DNA from 4 places in the Terribacillus sp. JSM ZJ617 genome. Region 4 is predicted to be linked to each of the others. Evidence: riboswitches for the same ligand, from Rfam matches in the RefSeq annotation. Region 4 holds a riboswitch; each other region holds the start of a gene.
The links. Region 4 has a riboswitch for cyclic di-GMP ahead of ACH6C1_RS04105 (hypothetical protein). Riboswitches for the same ligand answer to the same signal wherever they lie in the genome.
Positions count from the first base shown of each region.

Region 1: another riboswitch for cyclic di-GMP. It lies ahead of ACH6C1_RS11940 (HD-GYP domain-containing protein); the one in region 4 lies ahead of ACH6C1_RS04105 (hypothetical protein).
Region 2: another riboswitch for cyclic di-GMP. It lies ahead of ACH6C1_RS15715 (hypothetical protein); the one in region 4 lies ahead of ACH6C1_RS04105 (hypothetical protein).
Region 3: another riboswitch for cyclic di-GMP. It lies ahead of ACH6C1_RS17510 (hypothetical protein); the one in region 4 lies ahead of ACH6C1_RS04105 (hypothetical protein).

Region 1 covers NZ_JBISEQ010000003.1:81,547-85,837, reverse strand. Annotated here, with positions in the region: gene ACH6C1_RS11945 (PrkA family serine protein kinase) at 1-1,304, opposite strand, end outside; gene ACH6C1_RS11940 (HD-GYP domain-containing protein) at 1,401-2,429, opposite strand; cyclic di-GMP riboswitch class I at 2,479-2,564, opposite strand; partial or broken gene ACH6C1_RS11935 (helix-turn-helix domain-containing protein) at 2,636-2,839, opposite strand; gene ACH6C1_RS11930 (tRNA (cytidine(34)-2'-O)-methyltransferase) at 3,002-3,475, opposite strand; gene ACH6C1_RS11925 (amidase domain-containing protein) at 3,531-4,291, opposite strand, start outside.
Region 2 covers NZ_JBISEQ010000005.1:53,953-58,243, reverse strand. Annotated here, with positions in the region: gene ACH6C1_RS15730 (pyridoxal phosphate-dependent decarboxylase family protein) at 1-226, opposite strand, end outside; gene ACH6C1_RS15725 (methyl-accepting chemotaxis protein) at 508-1,632, opposite strand; gene ACH6C1_RS15720 (hypothetical protein) at 1,677-2,387, opposite strand; gene ACH6C1_RS15715 (hypothetical protein) at 2,430-2,798, opposite strand; cyclic di-GMP riboswitch class I at 2,906-2,992, opposite strand; gene ACH6C1_RS15710 (hypothetical protein) at 3,581-3,757, opposite strand; gene ACH6C1_RS15705 (methyl-accepting chemotaxis protein) at 4,122-4,291, shown strand, end outside.
Region 3 covers NZ_JBISEQ010000006.1:185,132-189,422, reverse strand. Annotated here, with positions in the region: gene ACH6C1_RS17525 (PKD domain-containing protein) at 1-825, shown strand, start outside; gene ACH6C1_RS17520 (hypothetical protein) at 984-1,283, shown strand; gene ACH6C1_RS17515 (helix-turn-helix domain-containing protein) at 1,559-1,807, shown strand; cyclic di-GMP riboswitch class II at 1,798-1,880, shown strand; gene ACH6C1_RS17510 (hypothetical protein) at 2,011-2,319, shown strand; gene ACH6C1_RS17505 (hypothetical protein) at 2,532-3,089, shown strand; gene ACH6C1_RS17500 (hypothetical protein) at 3,156-3,458, shown strand; gene ACH6C1_RS17495 (hypothetical protein) at 3,458-3,760, shown strand; gene ACH6C1_RS17490 (hypothetical protein) at 3,761-4,291, shown strand, end outside.
Region 4 covers NZ_JBISEQ010000001.1:850,770-855,060, forward strand. Annotated here, with positions in the region: gene ACH6C1_RS04095 (hypothetical protein) at 1-446, opposite strand, end outside; gene ACH6C1_RS04100 (glycosyltransferase family 2 protein) at 433-1,662, opposite strand; gene ACH6C1_RS04105 (hypothetical protein) at 1,659-2,432, opposite strand; cyclic di-GMP riboswitch class II at 2,471-2,554, opposite strand; gene ACH6C1_RS04110 (glycosyltransferase family 2 protein) at 2,595-4,291, opposite strand, start outside.

The sequences.
Region 1 (4,291 bases), on a different contig from region 4:
ACATCCAATGCACTGATCGAACGCATTTCCTTTTTGATGATCGTACTGGAAATTCGGTTGATCACATAGCGCGGATCAATGCCGCTCATCCCTTCATCGCTGTGTTCTTTTTTCAGTTCCTGGATATCTGCGTCGCTGAATCCTTCCAGCTGCTTCCCATTATAAAGATGCATTTTCTTCAGCAAGCTGATACCGCCTTGGTTCGATTCTTTCAATCTCGTAAGAATTGTGAACATCGCAGCAATCTTTAGTGTGTGCGGTGCGATATGGACATCTTTAATATCACTTTCCGAGATCATTTTCTGATAGATTTTCTCTTCTTCATCCACCTTAAGATTATAAGGAACCGGCATGACGATCATCCGGGAATGCAATGCTTCATTCTTCTTATTGGAAATAAATGAACGATACTCTGATTCGTTCGTGTGCGCCACGATTAACTCATCCGCACTGATTAACGCAAAGCGGCCGGCTTTGAAGTTGCCTTCCTGCGTCAATGAAAGCAAATGCCAAAGAAACTTCTCGTCGCATTTCAGCATTTCCTGAAATTCCATCAAGCCGCGATTAGCTTTGTTGAGCTCTCCGTCAAAGCGATAAGCCCTGGGATCCGATTCTGATCCATATTCCGCGATTGTGGAGAAATCAATGGAACCAGTCAAGTCGGCAATATCCTGTGATTTTGGATCGGAAGGACTGAATGTACCGATTCCTGATCGTTTATCTTCGGAAAAGAAAATTCGTTCAACAACGACATCTTCTATTCTTCCATCATACTCTTCTTCCAGACGCATCAGGTTTAATGGGGAAAGATTCCCCTCAATCCGGATACCATATTCATCCTCGAATTCCTTGCGAAGATGAACAGGAATAAGATGGAGCGGATCCTCATGCATCGGGCAGCCTTTTATGGCATAAACTGCACCCTCATCTGTCAGTGTATATTCCTCCAGCCCTCGTTTGAGCAGGCTGACGAGCGTGGATTTCCCTCCGCTTACCGGTCCCATGAGCAGGAGAATCCGTTTGCGTACATCCAGTCTCCGAGCTGCCGGATGGAAGTATTCTTCTACCAGCTTTTCAAGCGGTTCTTCCAAACCGAATAATGCATCCTTGAAGAAGCTATAGTTTTTCACACCATCTTCTTCTTCAATGCCTTTATGCTTGATCATATTATATACACGGGAATGTGCAGATTGAGCAAGATAAGGCCGGTCTTTCAACAAACGCAGATAATCAGCGAGCGTTCCTTCCCAGTGGAGCTTCTCTTGTTCCTGGCGATACTGCTGTACCTTATCCAATATATTCATCATTCATTAACCTCCCAGGCATTGTTAAACAAAAGGCGATTACCTTAATGTATGCCCAGGGTTTGGCTATCATGCCAGCAAATCCATAAACGACGCTTACGGCTTCTGCTTCCATCCTATTTCCATATACGACTCATTCGTATATTTATCCAGCATGACATCGTCAAGCTGAAGTGTCTTTTTATCGTTAGGGAATATATGCATCAGCTGGGCCAGTTTCTTCACTATTTTCTTTGGATATGCTTCCGACATTTCCAGCATCAGCTGAATAGCTTCTGCTGCAGGAAGGACTTCCCGATAAGTGCGGGAAAGGGTCAAAGCAGAAAACGTGTCGACGACAGCTAATATTTGCAAATCCACTCCTAGTTCCGGCAAATAAGCACCATCCGGATAGCCTTGTCGATTCAGCCGTTCGTGATGACTTCGCGCATAGCGGCCGAGTAAAGGCTCACCTGCCTGGTGCAGGAGTGTCTCTCCTTTGACCGTATGTGTTTGTACAATCTCATATTCCTCTTTTGTCAGTGACGTTGTTTTATCAAGAATTTCACGAGGTATATCAAGCTTGCCGATATCGTGAAATAAATATCCTGTTGCACAAAGTTCCAGCTGCACGACATTCATATGATAAGCGAGCATCGTGCCGATCACAAAAACGTCCATGGAATGGATGAAAGCGTACGGATCTCTTTGCTCAAGCATATGCCAAAGACTGCTTCTTCCCATCGTCTTCAGGCTTTTGATGTATAGGTCCTTCAAGAAACGGATGCTTTCTTCCTCATAAAGCAATTTTCCATAGCGATATTCAAAAGCGATATAAGATAAATTTGTGTAAAAATGCTTTTCCATACTTCGTTTATATGTTGCTTGATGATCCATTTCTTTCTCCTGTAGCTGCAGAATCATCTGCTGAAGACGATCTGTCTTGCTAAATGGATCAGAAGTCTCTTCTTCCGCTGTTTCCACGATGACGGACGGTACTCTGTTATGCTTCAGCTGTTCCAGTAATGCTGCAGTAATGACTGTCCCTTTATCCAGTTTTGTCTTGTCTGCCAGGACAATGTCACTGCCCAAAAAATCACCTAGTAGTATATCTTGGATGCGTTTACGTTTTAAGATCAATTTCATTCTCCTTTTTCAAAAAAAAGCTGCCAGATCTGGCAGCCTGAGAATCCATTTTCGCAACTGGCTGGCATAGAATCTCATTCCTTAGCCCCTCAAGTTTTGCGTAACTGCCTTTCAACAGTGCTGCCGTATATGTATGTAATTGTTTCCTGGTTGTATTCTGCTGACAAATCAAGCAGCTTATAATAGTCCTCTTTTGTTGGCAGAAGGTCCACCATTTCCACATTCAGTGCTATTGCCAACTTACTGATGCCCACAAAAGAAATATTTCGCTTGCCGTTTTCAATATCGGAGTAGTACGATCGATTAAAACCCGCCATGCCAGCCAATTCCTCCTGTGTCAGCATCTGTTTTTTTCTCAGATATCGAAGCTTATCCCCAAATGTCCGAAGCAATAGCGTGTAATCTCTCATATTATTCATGCACTCCATTATACCTCGTTACCTCAGTAAATCCACCGGATATAAGTGACATTAGTATAATGCTACCAAATAAAACAGGTTAAAGTACTATATTTGCCCCCTTTTATCCATGTCTAAACAACTATAAAAAATAAACTGCACACAAGGTGCAGTTTAGGATAACCCATCGAAGCCCTGCTGACGAAGAGCTTCATAAATGATAATTGCAGCAGTATTAGACAGATTCAAAGATCGAACTTTATCTGTCATATGAATACGAAGGCATAGCTCCTCTTTTCCTACTAGCAAATCCTTTGGAATGCCAGTCGACTCCCGTCCGAAAACGAATAGCAGATCTTGATCTGTGTTACTGAAATCATAATCTGAATAATACTTGGTACCGAAGTTCTCTATATAATAAAAGACACCTTCCGGAAATTTTTCATATAACTCTTCTATACTATCGTAGTAATGGATATCCACGTCATGCCAATAATCCAATCCTGACCTTCTCAGCATTTTGTCATCCGTCGAGAAACCAAGCGGACGAATCAGATGCAAAGCCGTATCTGTCGCAAGGCAGGTACGAGCAATGTTCCCTGTATTAGCTGGAATTTCTGGCTGGAATAGTACGATATGTCTTGGCATATACTTTCACCTCTGCTTTTCTACTTTCAACCTTACCAGTATAGCATAGCAGAGATCATAGCCCAATCTGGAAAAATTTATATACAACGTTCTTTGTATATGCCGGTGAATCAACGTAAGCCCAATGACGCATTCTGCTGTTGGCGGTGTGTGCATTGACCAAAGGCTCTCCTTGTGCATTCCGGGCTACCACTATCGTATTATGGTTGAAATTGCCATCGCCCTCAAAATCATAGCAAATCACATCCCCAGGCCGCAGCAGTCTTGCATCGGCTACTTCCTTGCCTCGTAACCCTTGTTTTGATCCGCTCAAATACCACCGCAAAGCATTCGCCACTGTGAAACTATAGCTCCAATTTTCCCCATTGAACCACCATCCCGAATTCCGGTCCGGTTCTCCCCGCATTGGTGCTCCGCCCGCCCGAAGGCACTGTGAAATGTAATTTGTACAGTCTACTTCAAATTTCTTATAGGCAGGGTTATAATCATTCCACCATCGCTCGGCATACTGAACCGCCGCTCGTCTGTCGTAGGTGAATTGCCGGTCAAAATCCTGATCATTGCTTTCATAAACGACAAGTCCCTGGACATGAGGCTGGACAGCATCCTCTACCCGCTCATTATGAATGATCTGCCCATCACGCATACGGGCTATATGTGTATGCACTTCTTCTTCATGATACGTAGCATGCTGCTTATGCACGAGAAAAGTTGCACATAAGCGGTAGGTAATGATATCCTCTTCCCCATCATGCTCTTCGCTCAGGATTGTCCCTTCTCCTCGAATCTGGGCAACCTTCGCCCCATCCTTTTCAT
Region 2 (4,291 bases), on a different contig from region 4:
TTTGAACCACTTCCTCCATCGACACTCCTGTATTCGGAACAGACGCCTTTTGAATAACGCGATTATAGTAATCCTCTGTGTACTCAGGCATTTCTCCTAGCGTTAATTTGTTAGGATCTTTTAATTCATCTATTTTTGTTAAAATCGACTTAAAAAAGGACAATAATTCCTCTCTTTGAAAGTCATTCCCGTCCATACTAGGATATAATTTTTGAATTTCCTTCATTATTTTACCTCCTAATGTCTAAATATTTATAGAAATTACTGATTGCAATTTTATGTTTTAGGTAGAAAGGGGGAATGTTAGCTATAAGAACAAATTAAGACAAGCGCAAGTAATTTTCTCATAAGAAAAAGATCCCCTCCTTTAAACAGATCAGAATGCTCTCTTTAATCTGTTTACTAAAAGGGGATCATCCCATATTAGATAAATTATGGAGAAGCCAAATATTTTCATTCGGTAAGGCGAATAGTCAAACTGCTACCTTGACCTTTTATTCTGGCATTTTAACTCGCTTTTACTTCCTTTGCTTTAACATCATCATTCTCTTTTAGTAGTTCGCCTACTACGTTTTTGTGGTTTATAAGATTTCTTGCTTTCTCAACAAGGTTTTGTATCGTATGAAGTTCCTCATCATTAATCTCAATTAGTTCCTCAAACATCTCCACCGATTCTCGTGAGATAGATGCAATCTCAACGATTGTTGTCATGATCTGTTGTGAAGCAGTAGATAATTCTTCTGTGTTTGCAGAAGAGTTCTCGTTGTTTTCAGCAATAATTTTTGTAGTAGATAGTATCTTTTCGAACATATTTCCAACCTCTAAAATGTCTGCATTCGTATCTTTAAATTCTTCGGTCCCCTGGTTCATTGACTTAACCACTATAGCTGTTTCTTCTTGTATATTTTTCACGATATGTGATACTTCTGAAGTAGATTGGCGAGTTTGTTCCGCTAATTTTCTTACCTCATCTGCAACAACAGCAAATCCTTTACCATTTTCGCCTGCTCGAGCAGCTTCTATCGCTGCATTCAGCGCCAGCAGATTAATTTGTTCAGAGATCTCTGTAATCACCTTAACAATACTGCTGATTTCATAAGATTTTTCTCCAAGTTTGTTTATTGCATTAGAGGTTGTATTAACTGTTTGATTAAATTGATCCATCTTTACCAAGGAATCTTTTAGTTTCTCATTTCCTTGCTGCGTCAATTCTAGCGTAGTAATGGATTGTTCTGAAATCTGATTAGATCTAACTGATAAATTTTCTATCGCTTGTGTCATTTCTTCCATGGAGGCAGCACTTTCTTCTGTGGCTACTAATTGTTTCTCTAATCCTCTGCCTACCTCGTCAATTGCTGCTCTCACAATATCAGCTTGTTCAGAAGCATATTCACCTGTTTCCGCAAGATTTACGCCTTTTTCATTCACATCTTTTGATAACGACAGTAGTTCCTTTTCTATATGGCTGCAGTTCTCAAGCTGCTGCTCATTCCCAACGCGATTCAAAATAATTTCATCGCCACTGCCTAAAGTGTTTAATTGTGCACGACGTTTCAGTGCAACATATTGGTAAGCAAAATAACCTAAAGCTATCAATAGAATGACTATTATTCCTATCAAGTAAAATTCCATGATAAATTAAACTCCTACTTTCTGTTTCAATCAGAATTATATTTTTATAGTTCTCTTATAATAATGTATGTTCCATCAGCTACATTCGAAGGAATGGCTTGCAGTTTGCTATTGTCTTTATACATATGAACAATATGATTACCTTCGATATCTTGGTATTTTTTCATGTCGTGATATTTTTCCATCACACGAATCGATTTAGGGTTTGTCGCTTCGCCCACTACTGCCTTCAGCCCCTGCTTCGCTGCTTTTGTAATCAACCTATTTCCTAATTGCTTAATTACTTCATGACGCTCTTGTTCGGCTATCACGCCCAACATAAATAGGTGCAACATATCCCCATTGGAAATATCTTTTCCGCTACGTCTTTTATAATCTTCGATAAAGCGTTTATCTACGTCTTCCAGTACGTGAAGAATAACATTCATATCATAGAAAGAACCTTCGAATACATCCTCTCCAATAATTTCGGGTGCATTGGTATCTCCGGCAAGGACACCTACAACATGATTATCACTGTCTAGAGCGACTGCACAATATCCTTGGTCTACAGTTGAATCCAAATAATCCTTGGTAAAAGCATAGAAATCTTCATACGCTATACTTAATTGTCCAACCATCGGTTCCTGAACCCATTTCCCTGCAACATCTACACCAATAAATGTACGGGCGAGACATTCGGCAGCTTTTTGAATCATTTCTGTTTGATTCTTTGTTAAAATTTCATATGTATACAATTCCTGTGTTGCTTGCATGTTTTAATCTCCCTTTTAACTGCAAATTTGGCGAACCGGATGTTACATAGAATGATTTACTTTATCCATAAACCTTCCCGTGAATTCAATTCTTTCAAGGGCATTCCTAATTTGCACTTGAGCAATTTTAGAAGAAGGTTTTATTACAATTGTATCTTTAAAACCTAAAGTAGAATAGAATTGCATTGTTTGTTCCAACTGCGGTACAACCTTCGAAGGTACAGGCGTTTGATGAGTTCCATCGACAACAAAAGTATAATCTTTTCTAGATACTTTATTGATTGTATCCTGCAAATCGACCATATATCCTTCTGCATCTTCCTCCCTCATTAATCCATGTACCTGGACATGTACTTCTTTGGCATTTTCATCAATCGCCATCTTATACTTCTTTTTATCTACTACTATCATTTCGTTCGCTCCTTTTTCTATATGCCTGATAAAACTATAATTACCGCTTAAGTGTGAAAAAAAGCTATCCTAATATAGACAAGGATAGCCAATGATATAATTTCATACTTGGCAACCCGACTATCATCATCCATACGGATATTAGACTCGTAGCTTTGCGTCCCTATCTTTCGATAAGTTTGCCTAATAATTTTGATTTATAGTTCTAAATACACCCCGCCATAACTTCACGTTCCCTTTCGCATTATAAATTACTCATATTTTCTTGTCTAATTATAACTGCTTCTTCTATTTATAGGTGTATTAATTCATCAACCACCATTTCACGGATGCTGTCACAGGTCTAATTTACTATACATTAAAACCACCTGCCTCCCTTATATCGGTCAACTACAGACAATTTAAATAGAAATTGTTAAATGTTTAAAGATGTTCACGATATAGCATCGTTCCAGCTAGTTCAAAAGAATAAGAGAGTCCTCATACAAACATTTAATCAACATTCCAAATATAATTGTTAACCAAAAAATCTCACCTCTGTTTCTCAATCTCAATTGGCTGGGTACTACTCGATTAGCTTTTATCAAAACAGAAAAAATTGAGCTTTGCCTCTTGTAAAGCTGTACACTTAGTAACTGCCTATATGTCTTATTCCTACCACTCATACTTTCACTAATAAAAGAATGTTTTTATAGTGCACCACTTTAATTCTAAATGGGTGTCATGTAGTACTGAATTTAAAAAAGGCGAACCACAAAGGAACGCCTTTCAGCCACTATATATTATTCAGATTGATCTGTATCTTCTTCTCTATCATCAGTATCTTGCTCTTGATCTTGGTCCTGCTCTTGTTCCTCCATTTGCTCATCATCAGCTGGATCTTCATCGTCACCATCATTACATGCCGCCAACATAAGAACTGAAACCATTCCCAATGCTACCATCCATTTTTTAAGCATTGAAACCTCTCCCTTTAAAAAATTAAGGTACATAAGTAAGATACCAGAGGACTGTTAAGAAGAGGTCAATTCATTGTAAACAGGCTGTTAATGAGAACGATCATTATTGACGCTAATCGACATGAAAGAGGCAGTTATTTAACAACTTTAGTGAGCTACAGATTAATCTGTAGCTTTTTAATTGAACTGAAACACCTAGCTCTCTTGTTATATCTCGTAAAAGCCTTTAAGATTCCCTAGGCTGGTCGATATATATACCGTGCATATTAATTAATCAGAAAGGAATATCTTGGTTTGGGAGCCTTAATAGTTTTGAGCAGCTAATTAATATGTAGAGCTTTTTTTATTAGAAAGGAATTTAATCGTGAAAATCAAAACAAAACTTCTTGGTATAATTTCAATTTTAATATTTTCCTTATTACTAATTGGAGTTTCATCCATTTTCATCAATTCTTCCATTACAAAGAAGAATGATATCCTAAAGGATAAAATGGAGTTTCAAAACAAAATCAAGCATGTCCAATATAGGTTAGC
Region 3 (4,291 bases), on a different contig from region 4:
CAATGGACTAAGATGAGTACAGAAGCAAATCCTGCGTTCACTTTTAAAAGCGTTGACGAATACGAAGTAAGGTTAACTGTGACAGATGAACATGGCGCTAAGGATAGCGAAACTGAGACTGTTACAATTAAGAACAATCTTCCGGAATTAACAGTTACTTATACTCCATCAACAGTGTATGAAGGAGATAAAGTATCTATATGCTTGAAGCCTACCGACAAAGATAATGATCCATTAGACATCGAATTGAAGATGAAAAAAGGAAATGGAACTCTAGAATCTGTACTTCAAGAGAATGATATGAAGAGCGGTCAAAGCTCATGTTATACAATCGATAAGGTAGAAAAAGATGACTATACCTTTATTGGCATTGTAGATGATGGTTTTGACAAAGTGGAAGTTCCAGTTGTAATTGTAGTAAAAGCCTTAACTCTGGAAGGATTTGTAGAGCACACGGACAAATGGAATGAAATTCATCAGGAACTGGGCAACAAGCCTGAAGATTTCTATTCTGGTGAAGCATTCGTACTAAAAGCGAATACATCACCTTATCCTGTCACAAACATTGAGTCTAGGTTTAAAGGCTACCAGGAGAATAGCAGCCTATTCAGAAAAACTGTTAAAATGCAAATGGATACAGATACTGTAGCTAGCGGCGAATTGTATGAAGAAAACTTCTTGAAAGGATCTACAGCCTTGAGAGAAGGAGAAGCTACATTCGAATTTGTTGTTACCTATGCTAATGGTGTTGTAAAGACTGATACAGTTACAGTAAATATCATAGGAGACGTATATGATGTTCTGAAATTCCATAAAAGCTTCTAACTAGCAGCATTTCTACCATTTTAGGAGCGTTAAAAGTGCAAACCCGCTATTGTTTAATGTAATGGCGGGTTTCTTCTCTGAAAAAATATTGAATCTTTAGTACTAGTTATTCGTATACAAAGGGCAACATCCTACCACTTACAAAGGAGCTAGAAAACATGAGTGATATCCCGTTCACTAAACAAGAACTAATTGATGTAATTGCTTCTGCAGATGATACTATTGACAGCAGTGTTGTAGTGACTAAGGATGGCCAAGTCTTGGTTGTGTCACTTGATGAAGCGCAAGCGAACCCAGAAAATTATGCAGTGCGACATGAGACATTTGACGCTGGCAACGATTTCTTAGGCTCTAATGCAAGTGAAGATCCTGTTCATATCGAGAGGACTTTTTCAAGCCTAGTGTACGCTTGGGAGAAGCATAAAGCAACAGGACAATCATCTGTCTACGCTGATTGAATTTATATCAAATGGACTCTGCACCGTTTTGGTGTAGAGTCCATTTTGTTTCTGATTATTACCAATAAACAAATTAATAACTTCTGTTGCTTAGGAAAGTCAATAACAAATTGTACTATTTAACAATCAACCAGAACTTTATTTTCTATCTTTTGGAATAAAACTGTGATAAAATTACTACAAGTTGTAGATTAACACAAAAATATTCCTTTTAAGAAACCGGATGTAACTTATAGTCTGTAGAAGTACTTTTATGGGTATACTATCATTTGCTTATGGAAGAACTTGAAAAGGCGCTATATAAAGGCTTAGGCATTATTGTGAAGCAATTAAGGATACAAAAAGGCTTGTCTCAAGAAGAACTTGGAGCAATGTGTGGATTACATCGTACATATGTCAGTGACATAGAGCGCGGCCGGAGAAATGTTTCACTACTAAACATATATAGATTATCTGTTGCACTGGGCGTTCATATGTCGGAACTGCTGCGTTACAGGGTACTTACCGACGATAAGGATTTATAGGGAGCGAAGAAAGGTTGATGTATATGGGCACTTATGCAACCTGGAGCTACTAGTGCAACCGACCTTCTCTTTAGCTAAAAGAAGGTTATTTTTTTTTCAAAATTAAATTATGAAATCTTACAACGGTGCTATTAATTATGTATTACGATTAAATAAATCATATTAGGGGAATTAAAACATTTTAAAGGGAAGGTGTTCTCGTAATGTTAATTGGAGCAAATAAGCAAACCAGACTTCTGTATAAACGTACATACTTTATGTTAAATAAAGAGGAATATGTTGAATTAGTAACTTTGTCTAGCGAGATTAGAGATTCTGAACAAGATATATTAGAAGGTATGAAAGTTTATAAAACTGATTCAAGAGAACTTAAAATTAACGAATTGAATTCAAAAGTAAGTGAGTCACTAACAACAGAAAAAGTAATTGAACACGTTATCGAATTGGATCAAATTCAATTTGATGATTTAGCAAATAACAACTCTGATCTGTTTAATTATGGATTGAACTAACAATTATATCTCTGTTATAATTCAGCTATAAGATATTATCTTAATTTTTATTGCAATCGTATTGCGATTAGCTGTGTTTACAAATTAGAAAAGAGCCTTTGGGCTTGGTTTTTACATTAAAAAACCAAACCCAAAGGCTTTTTTTTATGCCTTTTAGGGGGTGATTCATGAGTTCATGTATTAATAACTAATATTAAGAGAGGATGCTTGTAATGAAAAAATGGGGCGAAAATGATGATATTTTCGTAATTACGGTGTTTATCAATCAAAGTATGAATGAAATTAAGAGGGGTTTAGCCGGTGTAAGCTATGATCAGCGAACTAAGAGTTATTTTGTGCAGGCTGATGATATAAGTTTTGAGATTTGTCCTTTCAACTCACAACCTAAGAATGGACTATCCGCGATTAGAGTGTACTCAAATGCGAGTGCTGAAGCAACTTCATATATATTTGATATGGTTCTAGGCTGGGCATCTCCTATAGTAACAGGTGTTGAATTACAGTATAAGGACCAAGACAAAGTAGATAGAATGTTGCGTGAGTTAGAGAAAAGCAATAAACACAAGACAATTGATCCAAGAGGTATGTTCTGTAAAGATGGAGCATATTTCGTAGTCGGTTTAAATCAAATGTTGATACAAAAAAGAGCCATTCCAGGAAAAAAACTCAAGGTATATGAAACCCTACAGCTCATAGAAGATTTAGGGAAACAGCTAGATATCAACGATGATTTGAGTCTGCTGACAATCTTGGATCAGAGTTATGCTTAAAAAATAGATTAGAGGCGGCTTTAAGAAAATTTTCTTAAGGCTATTTTTTATGGGAGGAAATTTAAGATGATTATAAAAAATTCAGAGTTACTTAATACAGGAGGCAGATGTATGGTGCTACACATTAGCGTAAGGGGCCATGCAGAGATAAAATCCATAACAATAAATGAAGAAGCAATTGTAGCTTGGAGTACACCTCAAGATCATATGATATTCGATTTAAATGATCTTATATGGGAGACAGACGATTGGATGGATTTACGTAATTATTTTGATGAAAAAACTTCAGCTGCAATACACCAGTTATGGAATGACAGTTGGAAATGGTATGACCACAAGAAAAACAAGAGTTTAGGAGATGAGATTTGATGGGAGACAAATTATATATCCTCGTGGACTTGCAGGATTTGGATGATCGTAGAGTATGCAGCTTGGAAGAAGCAAAGGATACTTTAATTAGTATTTGGAATAACTCTGAACCTGATAATGATGAAGACGAGGCGGAATTTGAAAATAACCTTAATGAGCACATAGCTAACATTAAAGCTGCTGATGCTGTGAAATTAGATGGCTACTTGCTTGGGATTGACCATTGTATTTGTAACAATGAAGAACAGTACCTGGAGTTAGTAAGGCAGAGGCAAGAAATGCTTCAGGAAGGAGTACTATAAATGAAAAAAATGACTGCAGCAGATATGATGCAAGAACTCGTTGAAAGCGGTATGTATATTCAGCTTAAAACAAAGAAGCGTCACCTCGAACAGATTAAAAATGTAGTTAAGGAAGAGTTGATAAATTCAGAAGTTAAAAGGCATGAATTTATAAAACAAGGTATGGTTGCAAAATTTGTACCTAAGCAAGTCAGTAAAATAGATACTGTTGCTCTTAATACTTATCTGAATGACTTAGGTTATTTGAAAGGTGTTGTTGAGCTTGATCACGCTCTTTTAAAAGACAACCTTTTTATGGCTGAACAATTAATGGATTATAAAGTTCCAGGCGATTGTACAGTCGTTCCTTATTTCAATAAGATAGGGAAGCAGCTACTTAAAAGCCCGATTACTATAAGCCAAGGAACAATAAAAGAGCATCTATTGAGCTTTAATATGATTAATAGAGAATATAAGCAACTAGAAGACAAATATGGATCCGTTAAACAAGAAATGCAATCGTGCTCCTTACTAAGAGAGCACCGCAAACTT
Region 4 (4,291 bases):
GTATCCCATATCTGTCCTGCAAAATTAGTGTAAGAGGAATTATGAAACTGTTCTCCCCCTCTTAGCAGTGTTCTTATTATCCGGTAATCGTCTACTGAAGCATTTGCAGTTACATCTTCTTCAAGCTGCCACTTTAGAAAAATGCCCTCATCGGTATTGACTGTGAAGTTAGATTGAAGCAGGAGAAACTGCTCCTCAAATTCTTGGCTATCTCCGACTATGAGTAAATATTCCATGTATTGCCCGAGGCTTTCAAGAAGGATAGGACTAGTGTCGCGTTCTCCATCTCCATAGCTAGCAATGAAACCTTCTTTGTTCTTGTATTGTTGTTTGACGGTACTAGTAACTGTTTCCTGGTCAACAGAAGAAGAGAAATTTAAAAACAAAAGAAGGCTACAAATCAGCAGCAAAAGTATTTTAGCAACATAACTTTTATGCTGCATCATCCTTAAACCTTTCTGTTTTATCCCACTTAATTGTTTGCTTAGTCAGCCGGCTCCATATATAAGAAAGTCCACTCCGTAAAAGCAGTAACAGGAAGATCTGAGCATAAGTGAAATACATGATTAAGCCGATAAGTACATTAAAGGGGGTAATAGTCCTTTCAAGCACCATTGCACTGACGACCTGAGCAGTATAAACTACATAGCTCATAAACCAGAACAACAGCAAAGGAGATTCAAAATCGGGCAGGTTGACACCTAGTAAGCTTAGAATGAACCATGTATTTGAAAATAGCAGCATTAATACAAATAATAAATAAGTCAAAACATGCTGGAAGCTATGGACAAACGTCTTTCCTTTCCAATAACTCCATTCATGAAACGATTTCTCCAATAGATAGATATTACCTGTCAGCCATCTTGTACGCTGTCTGACAAAGATACTGATTTTCTCTGGTTCCTGTTCCCATGTTCTAGAGTGGTGAACAACAGGTAATTTCCACCCTAAAGCCGTCAGCCTGACAGTAAGTTCTGCATCCTCGGCAAGAGCATACAGGTCATACCCCCCAGCTTCCTGCAGAACACTTCTTCGAAGCAGCATGTTCGTTCCTGCCAGGGAACCTGTTTTAAACATCTTCCATCGACCACTTTGCATTAATAGCTGAAAGACCTGAAATTCGATCGAGATCATTCTAGTCAATACGTTTCGGTCTGCATTGATAGTCTTAACATAACCCACTGCTCCTCCAGCGTCAGGAGTACGTTCTGCAGTGTGAATCAATTCCATCACACTGTCTTCAGCGGGCTGATTATCTGCATCAAAGACAATGAAATAATCAGATGTCGTTACAGATAACCCATAATTAAGTACCCTTGATTTTCCTTTCGGAGACCCAGGAGGGACTTTTAAATAATGTATACGGGAGAAAGTGCTGCTGAATTTTAGAATGATCTCCGCTGTGTCATCTGTAGAGGAATCATCCAAAACATAGACATCCAATGCTCCTGGGTATTTTAGTCGGATCATGGCTTCTAAAGTCTGCTTTATCACGACTCCTTCATTATGTGCAGGAATTAAAACAGCGATAGAGGGATAGGAAGGTAATGTAATTTCTTCTTTCCTTTTCAATCGCTGTAAAACGCCAGCGATTGTAAGAATGGAATAATAGATGAGCAGAATCCAGAAAAAGGCCATAACTGCTACTAGAATAATCTTCATCCTGCTGCTCCTTTGAATGGCTGGGTTATCTCTAAGATAGACTCTATCTCTTCCTCCAGTACAGTTTCACATATGAGAGGAGGATCAATTAGATTAAATTGATTCCGAAGTTTACCCATCAATCTGTCAATTACGATTTGACATCCTGCTTCATTGGTGTTCTGAAGGAAGATAAGGAATTGCTCTTCTTTTACTTGTGTGACTAAGTCGAATTCAGCGCGTATCGAGCTTAAAATTCCCTCACTTACAATGTGGGAAATAGAGCTTGTTGTTTCCAGGACTTTATCAGGAGTAACGATGGAAGCAAAAACATAATAATTTTGTTCATTACGTCGTCTCGTCCCGGTCGAAATCAACTTCACACGACTCTTAAATTCAGTCAAAGTTAGTAATTGGGAAGAACCAGCATATTTTTCAAGTGCTTGAATCTTCTCTTTTAATGCTATATTTTCGTTACGATAGCGTGATGTTATCCCATAGGTAAGCCAAATTAAAACCATGCTAACAGTTACGAGAATATGGCGAAGCAAATAATAAACCTGTTCTGTCAAAGATGCATGCGTGAATAATGCATAGAAAAGTAGAAAGAAACCAAAAGAAAGACTAAGCAAAAGCAACGTGATAAATTGTTTGGCAAAGCTTCCGGCGTGGATGGAAAAAATGGCTAAAAGCAGAATTAAACCATCGGTCAAAGGAATAGAGGACGATGCTGTAAAGGATAATGCCATAAAACTACATAAAAGAAATGTCAACAAGATCCGGAGTTGCATGTAAAACCTACTTTCTTATTCAAAATAAAAAACAACCGCCAATAAAATGGCGGTTGCACTAGTAGCTCTTCTTTACCCAAGTGCCCACATACAGATAAAGAGTCGAAGCTTCATTTTCTATTGTCATAATATATCATTTATTGTATAGATGTCCATATTTATTTACCCAGTATTCGATTCAGCTGTCTCTGTCAGGAATCGCAAACCTGCTAAATATTTTCGTCCGCGTTTTTGCACCCATTGGACACGTACATCACTTTCGCGGAAGCTGTTGTGATTGGCGTGCAGACGCAGTACTTGACCTGGTTTAATCGGCTTCTTCAGTTCGATTTGGCATCCGCTCAGACTGTAATCAATAAGCGTGGTTTCTATTTTACCAGTATCTGCAAAATAGAGGACGCCAGGAACCGAGATTGTTTCCCTGATGCTTTGCCGCTCGGATTGTTTTGGTTCGGCTTGTGTTTGACGGAAGAAGCGGGAAACTGCATGCAATAGTGTTGAATTTACATATTCCCTGCTAGTATATATGTCTGGTGCATCGACGAACAGGAGTTTGATAAGGGCACGGTACTGTTCCTGCGTGACATCCTGGAAGGATACGCCTGCATAATAGCTTTTTCCTTGCTGGGAAACCCAATGCTTGTGAAGCTTCAAGCCTTGTAGCGGACCTGAGGAAAGCGTCAGCGGACTTCCGGCTGACAGCAGATGGGCTGCTTTTGCATCAGGCAGTTCCAGCCTTGCGCCATATTCGCTTAAGTCAATGATTCGTATGGAATGCTTCTTCTCATCAAGACTATTCACAAGCTCTGCTTCCAGCGTCACATCAAAGCGCTCTGCTTCTCGGAAGCGCGGCCGTTCCACCGAAATGATCAAAGCCATGACAAGTGCGACAGCATTGTATAGCACCCAGAAAATATTGATATAGAGCATTTCGACATTATCGTAAATCTGTATAGGGGTAAACAAATCTATTCCGATCATAATCATACTAGCAATGCTCATCGCAAGCAGAACTACATATGGTGTGCTTGTCCGCCAGAGAAAATGCCGGCGATTATTCACTATTCCTTTGCGGGTAACATTGAATTTGATCGATTTTCGGAAGAATAGTTCCGTTAGAACAGATACAGCCATGTAAGGGGCGAGTGCCACCTCATAAATGTGACTCCAAATCGTCGTCCGTTTGTTATCTGCCATGCGGCGGAACGCGAGCTGTGACGATAGGAACGCCGGCAGCCAGAACAGCAATAGAGTCGAGAAATCGGTTTGCAGACTATAGATGGAGAACAGCAGGAACAGCAATGGTGCCAGTAAATACACCATCTTATAGATTCCGAAGAACCAATAATGAATTCCATCCATGTACAGCAAGCGCTGCATGAAGCTCAAACCTTTGATTGTGAGCGGATTCCATTTTCGGATGACTTGGATATTGCCTCGGCACCAGCGGTCGCGCTGCTTTAGAAGGTCAGCGTACGTTTCAGGGGATAAGCCAACAGCTAATGCTTCATTCACAAAGACCGTTTTTTGCCCATTTGTCTGGAGAAGCATACCTGTTGCCATATCCTCGGTTATGACGCCCGTTGCGAAACCCCCGATTTCCTCTAATGCACTTCGGCGGAACAAAGCATTGCTTCCGACATACATCGTCGCATTGAAGCGATCCTTTCCTTCCTCCAAACGGCGCATGAAGAAGTCTTGTTCATTCGTAATATTATCCTCGAAGAACAGATTGTACTGGAATGCGTCTGCATTATAGAATACTTGCGGTGCCTGGACGAATGAGACTTTGTTATCGGTAAAGTAGCCAAGCGTGCGTTCAAGGAAATTGGCGCGCGGTACCATATCAGCATCCATCG